3 regions of the Streptomyces sp. NPDC037301 genome follow, and region 1 is predicted to be linked to each of the others. Evidence: riboswitches for the same ligand, from Rfam matches in the RefSeq annotation. Region 1 holds a riboswitch; each other region holds the start of a gene.
What was found. A riboswitch is a leader RNA that binds a small molecule or an ion and turns the genes downstream of it on or off. The one in region 1 is predicted to bind cyclic di-AMP.

Region 1 (2,180 bases):
CGCGCCCGCGCCAGGGCAGCGAGGAGACGGTGGAGCGGATCGACTCGGCGGCTGTGCGTGCCTTCTTCGACGCCCACGTCCGGCCGTCCACCGCGACCGCCGTGGTCGTCGGTGACCTCACCGGCATCGACCTGGACGCCCTGCTCGCCGACACTCTCGGTGACTGGTCGGGAGACACCGCGGAGCCTCGTCCCGCCCCGCCGATCACCGCCGACGACACCGGCCGAGTGGTGGTCGTCGACCGTCCGGGCGCGGTGCAGACGCAGCTGCTGATCGGCCGGATCGGCGCCGACCGGCACGACAGCGTGTGGCCGGCCCAGGTGCTGGGCACGTACTGCCTGGGCGGCACGCTCACCTCTCGGCTGGACCGTGTGCTGCGCGAGGAGAAGGGCTACACCTACGGCGTACGGGCCTTCGCCCAGGTGCTGCGGTCGTCGGCCCCGGATTCCGCCTCGGGGGCGACCGGTGCCGCGATGCTCGCCATCAGCGGATCGGTGGACACGGAGTCCACGGGACCGGCGCTGAAGGACCTGTGGACGGTCCTGCGGACCCTGGCGGCCGAGGGGCTGACCGATGAAGAGCGTGAGACGGCCGTGCAGAACCTCGTGGGTGTCGCACCGCTGAAGTTCGAGACGGCGGCCTCGGTCGCGGGCACTCTCGCCGACCAGGTCGAGCAGCACCTCCCGGACGACTACCAGGCACAGTTGTACGCCCGGCTCGCGGAGACCGGCACGGTCGAGGCGACCGCTGCGGTGGTCAACGCCTTCCCGGGTGACCGGCTGGTCACGATCCTCGTCGGTGACGCGTCACAGATCGAGGAGCCGGTCCGGGCCCTGGGTATCGGAGAGGTGTCGGTGGTCGCCGGCTGACGGGCATACCCGTCGTGGACACCGGCCGGCCGGCCGGGCCGAGGCGGGCGACCCCCGCCCGGCCGGCCCCTTGCGTGTGACAGTCCACCGGTCGACTTTCACGTTCGACCGAGCACCGAAGGCAACGGTCGGTCCACCGATCCGTCATAGTCCGCATATCGGGACAGAAGGAAGACTCCTGTGAGTGAAATCTCGCCGGAGTCTTCCTTTTTGTTCTTTTTAGTCGAAAGGTTGCCTGTCTGCCCTGTGGGATGCGCTACAAAACGGGCTGTCCGTTTGGTGAATGCAAGTGACCCCGCTTAGCGTCGGCCGGGCTGTCCGTCACTCGTATGCCGCATCCGTGACGTACCGGGCAGTCATCGCCGAGTCCCCGTCAGGCGCGAGCCTGGGGAGCCGGGGACCCATGCAGTCCCTGGGGTGAATCGGATGCCTGAGCCCGGATGAGGTCAGGGCGTCCGTAGGAGACCTTCCTGCTCCGAACCCGTCAGCTAACCCGGTAGGCGAGAAGGAAGGAAAGGATCAGCCACTTCATGGCGTTCACCCGTGCCACCGGGAAGCATCGTGCCCCGAGTCGACTGACGCGCAGCAGCGCGAAGATCGCCGGCGTCGCCGCTCTGGCCACCACCGGCGTCATAGGCGGCATGGCCTCTCCGGCCCTCGCCGCGGACTCCTCCGTCAACGAGACCGGTCTGAACCAGGTCATCGCCATCGAGGGCGCCCTCGCCGACCAGATCGACGCCCAGGCCGACGCGCAGAAGCACCAGGCCGATGTCGCGGCGAAGGCGAAGGCGGAGGCCCAGCGGAAGGCCGAGGCCAAGAAGAAGGCCGAGGCGAAGGCCAAGGCCGACGCGAAGCGCGCGGCCGAGGCGCGCGCCGAGAAGGCCCGCGCCGCCCGGTCCGCCGAGCGCACCCGCCTGGGGTACTTCCAGCTCCCGGTCGCCGGTTCGTACGTCACCACCGGCTACAAGTCCAGCGGCTCGCTCTGGTCCTCCGGCAGCCACTCGGGCATCGACTTCCACGCCGCGTCCGGCAGCTCCGTCGTCGCCGTCGGTGCCGGCACGGTCGTCGAGGCCGGCTGGGGGGGCGCGTACGGCAACAACATCGTGCTCCGGATGACGGACGGCACGTACACGCAGTACGGCCACCTCTCCTCGATCGGCGTCTCCGTCGGCCAGAGCGTCGGCGCGGGCCAGCAGATCGGCCTCTCCGGCTCGACCGGCAACTCCACCGGCCCGCACCTTCACTTCGAGGCCCGGACCACGCCGTCGTACGGCTCCGACATGGACCCCGTCGCGTACCTGCGCGCCCACG
Region 2 (2,180 bases), on a different contig from region 1:
CGACGGTCTCTCCGAGGCGCGGAACGCCGATGGGGTCTTCTACGACCCGGCGGCCCGGCTGCGCGGGCGGATCTTTCCGGGGCCCGAGGAGCTGCTGTCCGCGCTGACCGATGACGTGCGGCTGCACACAGGCGGCGAGACGACCGACGACATGGCGCTGCTCGCGGCCGTACGTCCCGCGGAAGGGCAGCCGGACCGGCGCAGGACCGTGAAGATCGTGGGCCTGGAAACGATGTGACGGGTGGGGCGGGGGCTCCGCGTGGATCGGATGCTTCGTGCGGGCCGGATGCTTCGTGCCGGCCGGGTGCCTCGTGCGGGCCGGGTGTTTCGCGCGGTTTGGGTGCGCGGCCTTGGGTACGGGATGCCACCGTACGTAACCGATAGGCGTCGCTCCGCATAACATTTGACGCAACGTCAGAAACCGGGTAATGACTGAGGGGCGATCAACTCGTCCGATTCCACCCGGTTGTGTCCCGTAAAGTCCAGGCCAAAGACCTGAACGATCAGTGGGAACAGCTTGGAATCGGACCCGTGTGTCTATTAACGTTCGATAACGCAGCGCGGTCGTCCCAGCCGTCGTCAGTGGCGGCACCGTGCGCGAGCGCCGAATTCCGCAAGGGAACCGGGGAACCACCTACATGGGGTGAATCGGACACCTGTGTCTCGTGAGAGGCAGAGGGGCCCGTAGGAGACCTTCCTGCTCCGAACCCGTCAGCTAACCCGGTAGGCGAGAAGGAAGGAAAGGAGTGCGCCCCCGTGGCGTCCAACAAGCCTGCCCCCGAGGCCCCCTCTCGGTTCAACCCCGAGTTCAGTTCCGACTTCGGCGCCGACTTCGGAACCGATTTCGGCTCCGACTACGGAACCGCCGGGACGGGAACGGCGTTCGGCGGCGACTTCGCCGGTGAGTTCGGCAGCGATTTCCGCGCCGACGGCAACGCTGAGCCCGACAGAAGCTGGGACGAGTGGAACCCCACCGAGGAGTCCGTCCGCCCCGTACGCGGCAAGCACCGCATCGCCAAGCAGCGCAACGGACTTGCCCGTAGCTCCACGGTGCTCGGGGTCGGTGTCATCGCGGCAGTCGGCGCGAGCGGCATGGCCACCGCGCAGAGCAAGCCGCCGGTCTCCATCTCCCTTCCCGACTCCATCTCGGACAACCTCCCCGACGCCAAGTCCCTTCCCGGCGTGGGCTCCCTGTTCTCCGGTGAGTCCGAGGCCGACAAGGCCGAGGCCGCCGCCGCTGCCGCCCCGCTCACCACCGCCGGCCTCACCGCCGCCGAGGCCGAGCAGGGCACGATGGACGCGGGCGAGGCACTCCGCGCCCGCATCCTCCAGCAGGCCGAGCAGCAGCGGGACGCCGCCGACGCCGAGGCCAAGGCGGCGCAGGAGAAGGCGGCCGCGGAGAAGGCCGCCGCCGAGGCCAAGAAGCAGCAGGACGCGGCCGAGGCCAAGGCCGCCGCCGAGAAGAAGAAGGCGGAGGAGGAAGCCAAGGCGAAGGCCGAGGCCCTGCGGCTCGCCAAGCTCGCCGCCAGCTACGCCATCCCGACCTCCTCGTACACGATCACCTCGACCTTCGGCCAGGCCGGCCCGATGTGGTCCTCCGGCCACCACACCGGCCTCGACTTCGCGGCGCAGGCCGGCACCCCGATCAAGGCCGTACACGGCGGCACCATCAAGTCGGCAGGCTATTCCGGTTCGTACGGCTACCGCACGGTGCTGGAGCTCGACGACGGTACGGAGCTGTGGTTCTGCCACCAGTCCTCGATCGGCGTCAGCGTCGGCCAGAAGGTCACCACCGGTGAGACCATCGGCCGGGTCGGCGCGACCGGCAATGTCACGGGCGCGCACCTCCACCTGGAGGTCCACACCCCCGACGGTACGGGCATCGACCCGATGGCCTGGCTGCGCGACAAGGGCCTCAACCCCTGATCCGCCGGCCGCCTCCCGGCCTTCGTGATCCGAGCCGGTTCGCAGGCCGTTGAACCCCGGCAGTCCTGACGCTCACCCCCCGACGTCAGGGCTGCCGGTCTGCCGGAATAGCGGACCCGCCGGAGTCCGTTGATCGAGATATGACTTCTCTTCGTAAGCTGGGCCCTTCCGACCTCCAGGTCTTCCCGCTCGCCCTGGGTGGCAACGTCTTCGGCTGGACCGCCGACGAGGCGCAGTCGTTCGCCGTGCTGGAC
Region 3 (2,180 bases), on a different contig from region 1:
AGCGCGATGGCCGGTGTGCTCGGGGTCGGCGGGGACCTCGCCGACTGGAGCGAGGAGGAGTTGGCCGAGGCGCGGAACTGGGTGGATCTCTACAAGGAGATCCGGCCGGTGGTGCAGCACGGTGCGCTGTACCGGCTGCGCGCCCCGCGCGGCGGACTCAGCGCGGTCCAGTACGTCCACGGGGACGAGACCGTGCTCCTGATGTGGCTGGAGGCACAGAGGTACGGGGAGCGGCCCCCGGCCCTGCGGCTGCGCGGGATCGACCCCGCAGCGACGTACACCTGCCTGGACACGGGGGTGGTGCACCACGGTTCGGTACTGCTGCACCAGGGGCTGCACACCGGGCTTCGGGGGGATCTCGACGCGCGGGTGCTGAGGCTCCGACGCGAATGACGGGCGCGACATGTCCGTAATCAGTGCATTTAGCTCAATACGCCCCGCTTCTACGGGAGATGGTCGCCCTCTCGTGAGCGGAATCATATCCGTGACGGTGTGTGCTGGCGGGGCAGTCGGGTATTCCGTGCGCGGCGCGGAAAGACAAGATTCTTGATCCACGGAGTGTGACCAGAATTCCGCGCCGATTTCCGAGCGCGGATTCCGGTACGGAACCAGTGGGTTGTTATCGCCGTCCCGACTCGCTTACGGTCACCGTCAATCCGGACGGACCGCCTAATCCTGCCGCCGCCCGGAATTCGCACCCACTCATCGCGTGGCAGGAGCGGGGGAACCAGGTAGGCCGCCGATCGGAGAAATCCGGCCGGCTAGGGGTGAAGCCGCGCTCAGTGCGGCCGGGCATCTCCAGCCCGAACCCGACAGCTCACCTCGCAGGCGCCGGAGAGGAAGCACGTCATGCCCATATCGGGTAAGCATCGTCGTACGAAGTCCAGCGCCATCGCCCGCGGCATCGCCGCCGCAGGCGCCGGTGGTGCCGTCATCGCACTGCCGCTGCTCGGCGCCACCGGTGCCCAGGCCGCGCCGCAGTCGGCCCCGACCGCCGCGCCGCAGTCGGCCTCCGCCGCCACGCACGCCGCCCCGGCCAAGCCGGTCGCGCAGAAGCAGGCCGCCACCACGACGTACTCCGTCGTCTCCGGCGACTACCTGTCGAAGATCGCCACCGAGTACAAGGTCGAGGGCGGTTGGCAGAAGCTGTACCAGAACAACCGCAAGGTCGTCGGTGAAGACCCCAGCCTGATCTTCCCGGGCATGAAGCTGACGCTCGGCGGCAAGGAGTCGGGCCACGCCGCGTCCACCGGCGCCGGCGCGGGCGCGGCCCTCCCGTCGAAGGCCCCCTCGGTGCCCTCGTCGGTCGTGGAGAAGTCCGCCCCGGCCAAGGCCTCGACGGTCACGGAATCCAAGACCTCCGCCCCGGCAGGCCAGAGCAACAGTTCCGGCTACACCCACCCGGTCCCCGGCAACCACACCACCGGATACCGCGCCTCCGGCTCCAACTGGTCCAGCGGCAGCCACACCGGCATCGACTTCCCCGTCTTCACCGGCACCGGCGTGAAGACCATCACCTCCGGCACCGTCGTCACCGCCGGCTGGGGCGGCGCGTACGGCAACCAGGTCGTCATCAAGCACGCCGACGGCCACTACTCGCAGTACGGCCACCTGTCCTCGATCTCCGTCTCCGCAGGCCAGACCGTGAGCACCGGTCAGCAGATCGGCCTCTCCGGCGCCACCGGCAACGCCACCGGCCCGCACCTGCACTTCGAGGTCCGCACGGGCCCGGCGTACGGCTCGGACATCGACCCGATCGCCTACCTGGCTTCGCACGGCATCTACGTCTGAGCCGAACGGCCGGGCAGTTGAGCGACAAGGCATGACCTGAGCAACACAGAAGGGGCGGTGCGCGACGGCGCACCGTCCCTTCTGCTTATTCCCCCTTTACCAAAACCTGACCGGGTGGTCTATCTCACCACCCGTCAACCCCTTATTACGGTCGCGTAGGTCACATTCGGCGGTGCAGGATGAGCGTTTGTGGCAGACGATTCGAGAAAAAATCAACGTGGCGTCATCAACCGACATGGCGTCATCGGGTCGTACGCAGCGATTGGCGACAGCTTCACCGAGGGAGTCGGCGACCCCGGCCCGGACGGAACCTTCGTCGGCTGGGCGGACCGTTTCGCGGTACTTCTCGCGGACCAGCTCCCGGACCCCGATGCGGGGACGGGCACCGA

Region 2: another riboswitch for cyclic di-AMP. It lies ahead of ACZ7IB_RS23440 (M23 family metallopeptidase); the one in region 1 lies ahead of ACZ7IB_RS31900 (M23 family metallopeptidase).
Region 3: another riboswitch for cyclic di-AMP. It lies ahead of ACZ7IB_RS13105 (M23 family metallopeptidase); the one in region 1 lies ahead of ACZ7IB_RS31900 (M23 family metallopeptidase).

The regions. Positions count from the first base shown of each region.
Region 1 is NZ_JBVJWD010000026.1:14,821-17,000, forward strand. Features, by position in the region: gene ACZ7IB_RS31895 (M16 family metallopeptidase) at 1-869, shown strand, start outside; cyclic di-AMP (ydaO/yuaA leader) riboswitch at 1,220-1,386, shown strand; gene ACZ7IB_RS31900 (M23 family metallopeptidase) at 1,400-2,180, shown strand, end outside.
Region 2 is NZ_JBVJWD010000014.1:193,609-195,788, forward strand. Features, by position in the region: gene ACZ7IB_RS23435 (PP2C family protein-serine/threonine phosphatase) at 1-238, shown strand, start outside; cyclic di-AMP (ydaO/yuaA leader) riboswitch at 593-745, shown strand; gene ACZ7IB_RS23440 (M23 family metallopeptidase) at 757-1,926, shown strand; gene ACZ7IB_RS23445 (aldo/keto reductase) at 2,067-2,180, shown strand, end outside.
Region 3 is NZ_JBVJWD010000006.1:183,288-185,467, forward strand. Features, by position in the region: gene ACZ7IB_RS13100 (alpha-galactosidase) at 1-393, shown strand, start outside; cyclic di-AMP (ydaO/yuaA leader) riboswitch at 690-846, shown strand; gene ACZ7IB_RS13105 (M23 family metallopeptidase) at 850-1,791, shown strand; gene ACZ7IB_RS13110 (SGNH/GDSL hydrolase family protein) at 1,981-2,180, shown strand, end outside.